DNA from 4 places in the Candidatus Pantoea rara genome. Region 3 is predicted to be linked to each of the others. Evidence: predicted binding sites of a transcription regulator. Region 3 holds the regulator's gene; each other region holds the start of a gene.
The links. Region 3 encodes PurR, which represses purine synthesis genes. Its sites were predicted from a motif close to CANGCAAACGTTTGCNTG; they were not measured.
Positions count from the first base shown of each region.

Region 1 (3,053 bases), 1.4 Mb from region 3:
GAAAAAAGCCGTTGGCTGGGCTGCACTTGAGTACGTGCAGCCGGGCACCGTTGTTGGCGTAGGCACCGGATCTACCGCAGCACACTTTATTGATGCGCTTGCCACGGTCAGGCATCAGATCGAAGGTGCTGTCTCCAGCTCCGATGCCTCCACCCAGAAGCTGAAAAGCCTGGGCATTCAGGTGTTCGATCTGAACGAGCTTGATGTGCTGTCGGTGTACGTTGATGGCGCGGATGAGATCAACCCACAGATGCAGATGATCAAAGGCGGTGGCGCAGCGCTGACGCGTGAAAAGATCGTGGCTGCGGTGGCAGAGACCTTTATCTGTATCGCTGACGCTTCAAAAGAGGTGGATGTGCTGGGCCGTTTCCCGCTGCCGGTTGAAGTGATTCCGATGGCGCGCAGCTATGTGGCGCGTCAGCTGGTGAAAATGGGGGGCTTACCGGAGTATCGTCAGAACGTGGTCACAGACAACGGCAACATTATTCTCGATGTGCATAATCTGCGTATTCTCGACCCGATTGAGCTGGAAAAAACTATCAACGCCTTACCTGGCGTGGTCACCGTGGGCCTTTTTGCTGCGCGCGGAGCCGATATCGCGTTAATTGGCGGGCCTGATGGGGTGAAAACCATCAAAAAATGATCTGTCTGGCGCTGTAAAGGCGCCGGTTATTTCTGCCTGCAAATCATCTTTTCTCGCGCCGGTGAAATTTGGTGACTTATGTCACATAAGCGTCATCGGCAGTGGGTTCGTTCTCTCATCTCCGCCGACCTCATGATTTTGTCCGGCAATGTGCGGCTGTCAGCCGTTGCCGTGCTGGCTGCCGGGCAATCGTTTGTATTGCCGGACGCGATTTTTTTGATATTTTGACAGAAGGCTGGCTTATGGTAGTCCTCATTGAATGCTGAATAGGATCGGGAAATGGCAAAGGTATCACTGGAAAAAGATAAGATTAAGTTCCTGCTGGTGGAAGGTGTCCATCAGAGCGCGCTAGAGAACCTGCGGGCTGCAGGCTATACCAACATCGAATTCCACAAGGGCGCGCTGGACTCCGATGCGTTAAAAGCATCGATCCGCGATGCGCACTTCATTGGTATCCGTTCCCGCTCCCAGCTCACTGAAGAGATTTTTGCGGCGGCTGAGAAGCTGGTCGCTGTTGGCTGTTTCTGTATCGGTACCAACCAGGTTGATCTTCAGGCTGCTGCCAGCCGGGGGATTCCGGTGTTCAATGCGCCATTCTCGAATACCCGTTCGGTTGCGGAGCTGGTGATTGGTGAGATGCTGCTGATGCTGCGTGGCATCCCGGAAGCGAATGCGAAAGCGCACCGAGGCATCTGGAACAAGATTGCCAAAGGCTCATTTGAAGCGCGTGGCAAAAAGCTGGGTATCATCGGTTACGGTCATATCGGCATGCAGCTGGGCGTACTGGCAGAAAGTCTGGGTATGCATGTTTTTTTCTACGACATTGAAAACAAGCTGCCGCTGGGTAATGCCACGCAGGTACGCCATCTTGCCGATCTGCTCAACATGAGCGACGTTGTCAGCCTGCATGTGCCGGAGACAGCCTCTACACAGGATATGATTGATGCAGAGGAGCTGGCGCAGATGAAGCCTGGTGCGCTGCTGATTAACGCCTCACGCGGTACCGTGGTCGATATTCCGGCGCTGTGCGATGCGCTGGCCAGTAAACATGTCGGTGGCGCGGCTATCGACGTCTTCCCGACAGAACCCGCCACTAACAGCGAGCCGTTTATTTCGCCACTGAGTGAGTTCGACAACGTGATCCTGACGCCGCACATTGGCGGATCGACGGAAGAAGCGCAGGAGAACATCGGGATTGAAGTTGCGGGTAAGCTGGCGAAATACTCCGATAACGGCTCCACCCTGTCAGCTGTTAACTTCCCGGAAGTGTCATTGCCGATTCACGGCATCAGCGCCAGTCGTCTGTTGCACATCCATGAGAACCGTCCTGGCGTGCTGACAGCCATCAACCAGATTTTTGCCGAGCAGGGCATTAACATCGCCGCCCAGTATCTGCAAACCTCGCCGTTTATGGGTTATGTAGTTATCGACATTGATGCAGAGCCGGAAGTGGCAGAGAACGCGCTGCAGCTGATGAAGGCCATTCCGGGTACTATCCGCGCCCGTCTGCTTTACTAAGCGATGCAGACATGAAGTGGCGCTGAATAGCCCCACTTCATGTTGTCAGTTACGATCTGACCGGGTTTACTGAGTCTGCTCAGTAAACCCGGTCAGATCGGAAAGTCGCAAACAGGTCATCCCTGACTGCTCGTCCCGCACGCGGGACGCTTTCCTCTTCAACCGTATTCCCTATGCGTGGTGCTATTCCATTGTTGCAGGCTTCACCCTGATTCGGGTTTCTGAGCCGTCTGAAAAAGCCCATAACAGCGGCTCTGCTACTCCCACTGCCAGAGTTTTGACGGCGTCATCACTGCCGGCAAAGGGACATCCCATTCCGCCACAGGCAGGTTGTCAACCTGCTGACAATCGTGTGCCAGACCCACGGGCAAAAAGCCATGCTGCCGCCAGTTCTGCAGGGTGCGATCATAGAAGCCTCCGCCCATCCCCAGTCGCTGCCCATGCTGATCAAACGCCACCAGCGGCACCATCATCAGATCCAGCTGATCAAGCGTAATCAACTGCCGGATATCCAGCGGCGGTTCAGGAATACGAAGTTTATTGATGTGCAAGGGAGTATCGGGCGAGTAGCGCAAAAACAGTAAATTACCGGGGGAGAAGGGGTGTAAAACGGGAAGATAGACGGCTTTCTTCAGATGCCAGAGTCTGGCAATCAGCGGACGGGTATTCAGCTCACCATCAACCGACAAAAACAGAGCAATATTGCGCGCGGCAGTCATGGGAGCGTAGTTAAGGGCGAGGTCAGCGAGTTGTTCGGCTGCCAGGGCCTGCTGATCATCAGTCATCGCACGACGCAGATGGCGTACCTGCTGACGGATAACCTGACGCTGTATCATTGAAGGTGATGACATGGAAGATTCAGACATGATTCCCCGCCGGATAAGTCGCTGAA
Region 1 covers NZ_CP194942.1:781,687-784,739, forward strand. The annotation lists gene rpiA (ribose-5-phosphate isomerase RpiA) at 1-643, shown strand, start outside; gene serA (phosphoglycerate dehydrogenase) at 923-2,161, shown strand; gene ACR8BF_RS03830 (5-formyltetrahydrofolate cyclo-ligase) at 2,419-3,012, opposite strand.
Region 1: a site for PurR is predicted at 826-843, ahead of serA (phosphoglycerate dehydrogenase). Genes of this name have one in related genera too.

Region 2 (3,053 bases), 1.8 Mb from region 3:
CCGTGGCGCAGTTCGGGCTGCAGCTGACCGTGACGACGGCGAATTAGCGCCTGTAAGCGAGCGGCCACTTCGGTTAAGGCAAAGGGCTTACACAGATAGTCATCCGCGCCCATCTGCAGGCCTTCGACCCGCTGATCGAGCGCATCGCGGGCGGTCAGAATCAGTACCGGCACATCGTTGCCCTGTTGTCGCCACTGTCGCAGGATATCGAGTCCATCCCGCTCTGGCAGAGAGAGATCCAGAATGACTGCATCCCAGGGCGCAGCCTCCAGCGCGTTAAAGCCCGACTCACCCGATGTAAACCAGTCAATGCTGAAGCCCAGTTTGCTCAGTCCCGCTTTAATACCGTCGCCAATTAAGCGATCGTCTTCAATCAGTAAAATACGCATCACGTCTCCCTGTTCCGATAGCGCTTTATACGAAGCAACTTCCTTACTGTACAGCTGATTTCGGCGAAAATAGCTTATTTTTACCGCTTAAGAAGCTGTTAAGAACTCTATGGTCAAATGGGCATGTTCAAACCGAAAACACCACTGAGAAAGGGGTACACCATGAAAAAGCACGCTGCAATTCTGGCCGTCGTTATGCTGGCTTCCGCCCCGGTTTTCGCTGCACAGCAGGGCGGATTTGTTGATCCCAGCGCGCCAGCCGCACAGACGCAGTCAGCAACCGGTCAGGGCGGCTTCAGTGCTGATCACACCAGTGTGGTGACTGTGAAGCAGGCTGAAGAGATGAAAGATGACAGCTGGATCACGGTGCGCGGCAAGCTGGAGAAACAGATGGGCAAGGAAGATTATCTGTTCCGCGACCAGACCGGCACCATGAAAGTCGAGATTGACCACAAGCACTGGAACGGCCAGACCATCACGCCCAAAGATAACGTTGAGCTGACGGGTGAACTGGATAAAGATTTCAACAGCATTGAGATGGACGTTAAGCAGGTTAAAAAACTGCCTTAATTTTTTCCTTCAGGGCCGCATTCGCGGCCCTTTTTTCTGCCCGTTCCCCGCCTTAATGCAAATTTCCCCCCGCGTGAGCGAAACGTTTCGATGGCGATCACAGATTTCTGTTTTGCCCGTTGAGTTGATGGCGGCTTTTCATACACTCCCAGCAGCGAAACGTTTCGCTGTGGAGTGAAAAGATGAAAAAAGGTCGCCTGTTAAACGCTGAACTCTCTCATGTGATTGCCCGCCTGGGACACACGGACACGCTGACAATTGCTGATGCAGGCTTGCCCATTCCGGCAGGACCGCAGCGCATCGACTTAGCGCTCACGCCGGGTACGCCCGATTTTATGCAGGTGGTTAATGCTGTCGCACTGGAGATGCAGGTAGAGAGCGCCCTGATCGCGGAGGAGATTAAGCAGCATAATCCGCAACTTCATAGCGCACTGGTCGCCGTGCTCGAAGCCTTGCAACAGCACCAGGGGAATATCATCACCATCAGCTACACCAGTCATGAACAATTCAAACAACAAACGCAGCGTAGTCAGGCAGTCATTCGCAGCGGAGAGTGTTCTCCGTTTGCGAATGTCATCCTCAGCGCCGGTGTGACCTTCTGAGGCCGCTATGCAACCTTTACTGCAACTCGACGGCATTGAAAAATCCTTTCCGGGTGTAAAAGCCCTCAAGGGAGCGTCGCTGAATGTCCGGGCAGGACGCGTGATGGCGCTGGTGGGCGAGAACGGCGCAGGCAAGTCCACCATGATGAAAGTGCTGACCGGGATCTATCAATATGATGCCGGTACGCTGCGCTGGCTCGGCAAAGAGACCCGTTTCAGTGGACCGAAAGCGTCTCAGGAAGCGGGCATTGGCATCATCCATCAGGAACTGAACCTGATCCCTCAGTTAACCGTGGCGGAGAATATTTTTCTCGGTCGTGAATATGTGGGGCGTTTTGGCCGTATTCAGTGGCCGCGTATGTATGACGAAGCGGATGCGCTGCTTAAACGTCTTAATCTGCGCTTCAATAGCCACAAGCTGGTGGGGGATTTGTCGATTGGCGATCAGCAGATGGTCGAAATCGCCAAAGTCCTGAGTTTTGAGTCGCAGGTCATCATCATGGATGAACCGACCGATGCGTTGACCGATACCGAGACGCTGTCGCTGTTCCGGGTGATCAACGAACTGAAAGCGCAGGGCTGCGGCATCGTCTACATCTCGCATCGCATGAAAGAGATCTTTGAGATCTGCGATGACGTCACGGTGTTCCGCGACGGTCAGTTTATTGCTGAACGTCCGGTCAGCGAGCTGACCGAAGAGAGCCTGATTGAGATGATGGTCGGCCGTAAGCTGGAAGATCAATATCCTCATATTGATCAGGCGCCGGGCGACGTGCGGCTGAAAGTGGATAACGTCAGCGGACCGGGCGTGGACAACGTCAGCTTCAGCCTGCGCAAAGGTGAAATCCTCGGCGTATCTGGTTTGATGGGCGCGGGCCGTACTGAACTGATGAAAGTGCTTTATGGCGCCTTGCCGCGTCGCGAAGGCAGCCTGTGGCTCAATGGTCGGGAAGTGGTGACACGTTCGCCGCAGGATGGACTGGCTAACGGCATTGTCTATATCTCCGAAGATCGTAAGCGCGATGGCCTGGTACTGGGCATGTCAGTGAAAGAGAACATGTCGCTGACGGCCCTGCGCTATTTCAGTCATGGCAGCGGCACGCTGAAACATGCGGCAGAGCAGCTGGCTGTAGGCGATTTTATCCGGCTGTTCAACGTTAAAACGCCTTCCATGGAACAGCCAATTGGCCTGCTTTCGGGCGGTAACCAGCAGAAAGTGGCAATTGCCCGCGGTCTGATGACCCGGCCCAACGTGCTGATACTGGACGAACCGACACGCGGTGTGGATGTCGGTGCGAAGAAAGAGATCTATCAACTGATTAACCAGTTTAAAGCCGAAGGGCTGAGCATCATCCTGGTCTCCTCGGAAATGCCGGAAGTACTGGGCATGAGCGATCGGATTCTGGTGATGCATGAAGGCCGTATCAGCGGCGAATTTACCCGAGAAGAAGCCACTCAGGAAAGCCTGATGGCAGCCGCCGTAGGCAAGCAA
Region 2 covers NZ_CP194942.1:69,336-72,388, forward strand. The annotation lists gene qseB (quorum sensing response regulator transcription factor QseB) at 1-389, opposite strand, end outside; gene ACR8BF_RS00320 (YgiW/YdeI family stress tolerance OB fold protein) at 552-959, shown strand; gene rbsD (D-ribose pyranase) at 1,142-1,561, shown strand; gene rbsA (ribose ABC transporter ATP-binding protein RbsA) at 1,569-3,053, shown strand, end outside.
Region 2: a site for PurR is predicted at 1,112-1,129, ahead of rbsD (D-ribose pyranase). Genes of this name have one in related genera too.

Region 3 (3,053 bases):
GCGGGCAGGTACATATCCGTGGCTAAAAAGCCGAGCATGCTCAGCAGGGCAAGGTAAGGCATAAATCCTTTATTCGACAACATCTCATTCTCATTTTTGCAGGATAAACGCGGCAGAGTGTAAAAGGTGCGTTTGCTGCTGTGAAACGGTAATATTTGCCGATTGCTGTTAAAATTTTTGAAGGCAGATTATGTGGTCAGAATATGCATTGGAAGTGGTTGACGCGGTTGCGCGTGGAGGGAGCTTCAGCGCCGCCGCGCAGGAGCTCCATCGGGTACCCTCTGCCATCAGCTATACGGTGCGCCAGCTGGAAAACTGGCTGGCAGTACCGCTGTTTGAACGTCAGCATCGCGAAGTGGTCCTGACCCCGGCGGGCGAGCATTTTGTCCGGGAAGGGCGAAGCGTCATCAAAAAAATGCTTGCCACACGGCGACAGTGTCAGCAGCTGGCCAACGGCTGGCGCGGGCACCTCAGCATTGCCGTTGACCGTATCGCCAAACCTCAGCGAACCCGGCAACTTGTCAAAGATTTCTATCGCCATTTTCCCGATATGGAGCTGATCATTCATTATGAAGTCTTTAACGGCGTCTGGGATGCGCTCGCCGATGGACGGGTAGAAGTGGCCATTGGGGCCACCCAGGCGATTCCGGTGGGCGGACGTTTTGCGTTTCGTGATATGGGCACCCTCAACTGGCGCTGCGTAGTTGCACCCGATCACCCACTGACACAGGCGAGCCAGATTGATGACGATACGCTGCGTAGCTGGCCTTCGCTGGTGCTGGAAGATACCTCGCGTGCGCTGCCGCGCCGTATGACGTGGACGTTAGATAATCAGCGCAGACTGGTGGTGCCGGAATGGCAAACCGGGCTGGAGTGCGTGCAGGCGGGATTGTGTGTGGCGATGGTGCCGGGACATCTTGCAAGGCCACTGCTCGACTGCGGCGATCTGGTTGAACTGACCTTGCCGGTGGCGTTTCCGGACAGCCCCTGCTGTGTTAGCTGGGCCGAGGATCGCGCATCACCGGCGACAGGCTGGCTACTCAGCTATCTGGGTGATGCGCAAACGCTTAATCAGGAGTGGTTAAGCGAGGATTAACGGCGATAGTCACGGAACGGACCATCGGCCACGGAACGGCGCTCTATCAGCGTAGGGTGGACTTCAATCGTTTGTGACACTTCACGCTTACTGGTGATGCGGTCCAGCAGCATATCCAGCGCTTTCTCACCCAGCTGGGCTTTAGGCTGATGCACGGTGGTCAGAGCCGGCGCGAAGTAGCGGGCGTTGCGCACATTGTCGTAGCCGATTACCGAAATATCCTGAGGCACACGCAAACCCATCTCGTCGGCAGCGCAAATCGCGCCCATCGCCATGATGTCACCACCGCAGAACACCGCCGTCGGACGCTGTTTCTGTGACAGGATCTGCTGCATCGCCTGATAGCCCGACTCCGGCTCAAAATCACCCTGCACAATCCACTCGGCGCGCGGCAGAATACCCGCTTCTTCCAGTGCCTTCAGGAAACCGGCATGACGTCCACCTCCGGTGTTACGCTCCATCTGACCGGGAATAGCACCAATATCCCGGTGTCCACGTTCAATCAGATAGCGTCCCGCCAGATAGCCGCCCTGAAAAGCATTATCGAGTACCGTGTCGGTGAAGTCGGCGCGCGACTCGCCCCAGTCCATCACCACCATCGGAATATTGCGGTTCTCTTCCAGCATCTGCAGCAGATCATCCGGATATTCAGAGCACATCACCAGCAGACCATCGACGCGTTTCTGCGCCATCATGCTGAGGTAGGCGCGCTGTTTTTGCAGATCGTTATGCGCATTACCCAGAATCAACGTATAGCCTTTGTCAAAACAGTGATTTTCAACCGCTTCAATAATTTCAGCGAAATAGGGCGCTTCGCTGGAGGTGGCAAGCAGGCCCAGCGTCCTGGTATGGTTCACTTTCAGGCTGCGTGCAACGGCGCTCGGCGAGTAGTGCAGTTCTTTGATCGCCTGCCAGACCGCGTTACGCGTTTCTTCAGCGACAAAGCGGGTTTTATTGATGACGTGCGAAACGGTGGTCGTTGAGACGCCGGCGCGTTTCGCCACATCTTTAATTGTTGCCATGAAAATCGGACTCCAGTGCTTATCTAACTCTATGATAAGCGTAGTGTTAAACGTTTGCGTCTGCTCAGGGGTTTTTTACGCAAAAATGCAGCTTTCCGGCTCGTAAACTGGCCTGGGGCGATGAATAAACGCTGTAAAAGATGCGCAAACGGAATCAGAGTTGCGCGCGTTGCGCAACAAAGGCGGGATTCTAACAAGGCTGGACGGATAAAACGAGATTTTTACCGGGCTGTGTGGGAAAATGCCATATCCCTACACATTGTGTGACTAAGGAGCAAGCAATGAGTACCGATCTTAAACTGGCGTTAATGACCACCGTGGGCTGTCTGCTGATGATTGTGGCCTTTAGTTTTACCGCCATTCTGCACTAATAAAAAAGCCGGGAATATCCCGGCTTTTTTCTGCCTGTAATGCTGCTCAGCGTATGGTTTTTGGCGTCATCACCCGACGAGCGCCGATGTAGTGGCGCTGCCAGTAATCTTCACCTAATGCGCTGATCTGAATATCTTTGCCGGTACGTGGCGACTGGATAAATTTGCCATCGCCCAGGTAAACGCCAACATGATCCGCAGTACCGCGCCCATTAATACGGAAGAAGACCAGATCACCTTTCTCCAGCGACTCACGCTTGATTGGCGCAGCGTCACGCAGGTGATACATCTCGTTAGCGGTACGGGGGATCTTAAACTTGACCAGATCTTTATAGGCGTACCAGACCAGACCACTGCAATCGAAACCGGTATGCGGTGACGTGCCACCCCACTGATACGGTTTACCCAACTGACCCATCAGCTTGGTCATCGCCGTTTCGCGCGCCTTCTGGTAGCGCTGACGGTGAGATTTGCTCATCTTAATTGTACCAGGCTCGCTGGCGGTGACCTCAGCCGTTTTCAGCAGACGCTCATGACCATAGCGTTTCTTCTCTTTATTTTTTT
Region 3 covers NZ_CP194942.1:2,215,866-2,218,918, reverse strand. The annotation lists gene punC (purine nucleoside transporter PunC) at 1-83, opposite strand, end outside; gene punR (DNA-binding transcriptional activator PunR) at 191-1,096, shown strand; gene purR (HTH-type transcriptional repressor PurR) at 1,093-2,118, opposite strand; gene ACR8BF_RS10445 (YnhF family membrane protein) at 2,400-2,489, shown strand; gene ACR8BF_RS10440 (C40 family peptidase) at 2,536-3,053, opposite strand, start outside.

Region 4 (3,053 bases), 750 kb from region 3:
GTCAGCGGATAGAACACAACCGAGCCATCGTGACCGCGCCCACCCACCAGTGACATCTCACCGGAAAAGTTGATGCCCTGCTCAACGATACATTCGCCGTAGCACGCATCCGGCAACTGGTGCGTTTCATCAGCGCGCAGACGCCACTGACCCCGCCCGTCGTAACCGCCGGTGCGGCTTTTCACAATCGCCAGCTCGCCCAGAGAGTCAAACACCGCTGGCCATTCACTTTTATCGGCCAGTAACTGCCACGGCGCGGTGGCAAGCCCCAGCTGATCCAGCAGCTGTTTCTGCGTCAGACGATCGGCCAGACGTGGAAAAATATCACGGTTAACAAAGGCCGGATGGCTCGCCAGTTCGCGCGTCAGCGCGGTCTCGGGCCAGCGTTCGATTTCGGCGGTGATCACGCTATCGGCGATAGGCAGGGCAGCAGGATCGGCATCCAGACCCACCGGATACACCGCGATGCCCAGTGGCTCACCCGCCTGACGCAGCATACGACCTAGCTGGCCGTTACCCAGTACGCAAACCGGCTTCATGCATCCACCCGCGGATCAGGATGGTTCAGCACCTCATCAGTCTGGCTCTGACGCCAGGTAGTCAGACGTGACGCCAGCGCACTGTCATGCAGCGCCAGAATCTGCGCCGCCAGCAGCGCGGCATTGGCAGCGCCCGCCTTGCCAATCGCCAGCGTCCCGACCGGAATACCGCGAGGCATCTGCACAATCGAATAGAGGCTATCCAGGCCGCTCAGCGCAGCGCTCTGCACCGGCACACCCAGCACCGGTACCAGGGTTTTGGCCGCCAGCATTCCCGGCAGGTGTGCCGCGCCACCTGCGCCAGCAATAATCACCTGAAAACCGTTTTCGGCTGCCGTTTCGGCGAAGCTGAACAGTTTATCCGGGGTGCGGTGCGCAGAGACGACTTCAACATGAAAAGGAACGTCCAGGCTGGAGAGGATTTCAGCGGCGAACTGCATGGTGGCCCAGTCACTTCTGGAACCCATAACAAGGGCGATGCGGGCCGGGGCGTTGGATGACATGCGGTCAACTCCTGTGAATGAACAAACAGACCTGGCCGGGCGGACAGGTTTTGAAGGGCACCGAGAATAGCATGAGAAGCACGCAAGGAAAACGGTTGCGTCGGCCTGACGTCAGGGAGTTACCTGCAGATTAAAAATCGAAATGGATAAGCTGAATGCCGCTGGCGTCGAGCTGAATCATAGAACCCCGGCTGTGCCAGGCGCCCAGCACAGCGCGTTGCGCCGTTTCACCCTGCAGGCTCAATGTATGAATGTCAGGACGATGGGTATGACCATGAATGAGCAGCGGTACCTGCTGGCGCAGCATGGCAGCGGCCACGGCATCCTGGTTTACATCCATGATGGTCTGGGATTTGTGCTGGTTGGCCTGTTTACTGTCGGCGCGCATCCGGGCGGCAATGCGTTTGCGTATCCACAATGGCAGCGCCAGGAACAGTCGCTGGATCCACGGATTGTGCACTTTGGCACGAAAGCGCAGATAACCCACATCGTCGGTACAGAGTGTATCGCCGTGCATGATGAGTAGTCGATGGCCGTAGAGCGTCAGCACCTGCTCTTCCGGCAGCAGCGTCATGCCACAGGCCTGCGCAAAGCGTCGGCCAATCAGGAAGTCGCGATTGCCATGAATAAAGTAAACCGGAACCGGCAGGGCGCGCAGGGCGCGGGCAATCTGATGATGCAGGGGATCGGGATCGTCGTCGCCAATCCAGGCTTCAAACAGATCGCCGAGAATATAGAGCGCGTCGCAGTGGGGCGCTTCGCGCTGTAAAAAATGCAGAAAACCGGCGGTAATCGCCGGTTCTTCCTGACACAGATGGAGATCTGCGATAAACAGCGTGCGCGACATTACTCGCTGACGGTCACTTTCTGAATAACGACGTCATCTTTTGGCACATCCTGGTGCATGCCGCTACGGCCAGTAGAGACCGCTTTGATCTTCTCGACCACATCCATGCCTTCAACCACTTCAGCGAACACGCAGTAGCCCCAGCCCTGAACGCTTTCGTCACGGAAGTTCAGGAAGTCGTTGTCAGCGACGTTAATGAAGAACTGTGCGGTCGCAGAGTGCGGCGCAGAGGTACGTGCCATTGCCAGCGTACCTTTGGTGTTTTTCAGGCCGTTGCTCGCTTCGTTCTGAATTTCGGCTTTGGTTTCTTTCTGCTTCATGCCCGGCTCGAAGCCGCCGCCCTGAATCATAAAGCCGTTGATTACGCGGTGAAAAATGGTGTTGTCGTAAAAACCTTCACGGCAGTAATCCAGGAAGTTCTGTACGGTTGCCGGCGCTTTATCATCGAAAGTTTTGATTACGATATCGCCATGGTTCGTCTGGAAAGTTACCATTTTTGTCGTCCTGTAAAGGTTGTCATCAGTTGCTGAGGTCGCGTTGTCGATCGGCGACCCCCTTTTTGTCGACCGTTCTTATATCATAATTTCCAATGACGCGTCAGCAGCGCGGCGCAGTTGGCTTGCTTTGCGTCGCGCGAGCGATAAAAATACGGCACAATGTCTGGATACTTAAAAAAGCCAACCACACGCGAAAACGGAACCGTTCAATGCTTAAGATTTATAACACCCTGAGTCGACAGAAAGAGGAATTCAAACCCATTCATGCCGGTAAAATCGGGATGTATGTTTGCGGCATCACGGTGTATGACCTTTGTCACATTGGTCATGGGCGGACGTTCGTGGCGTTTGACGTGGTGGCGCGCTACCTGCGTTACCTCGGTTATCAGCTTAATTATGTACGTAACATCACCGACATTGATGACAAAATCATCAAACGCGCCAATGAAAACGGCGAGAGTATCGAAACCCTGACTAACCGCATGATCGGCGAGATGCACAATGACTTCGCCGCGCTGGGGATCCTGCCACCCGATGAGGAGCCGCGAGCCACCCGTCACATCGCTGAAATCATTGAGCTGGTGGAAACACTGATTGCGCGGGGTCACGCCTATGTGGCAGACAATGGCGACGTAATGTTTGATGTCCTCAGCGACACCGATTATGG
Region 4 covers NZ_CP194942.1:2,962,089-2,965,141, reverse strand. The annotation lists gene purK (5-(carboxyamino)imidazole ribonucleotide synthase) at 1-539, opposite strand, end outside; gene purE (5-(carboxyamino)imidazole ribonucleotide mutase) at 536-1,042, opposite strand; gene ACR8BF_RS14150 (UDP-2,3-diacylglucosamine diphosphatase) at 1,173-1,889, opposite strand; gene ppiB (peptidylprolyl isomerase B) at 1,889-2,383, opposite strand; gene cysS (cysteine--tRNA ligase) at 2,596-3,053, shown strand, end outside.
Region 4: a site for PurR is predicted at 1,127-1,144, ahead of purE (5-(carboxyamino)imidazole ribonucleotide mutase). Genes of this name have one in related genera too.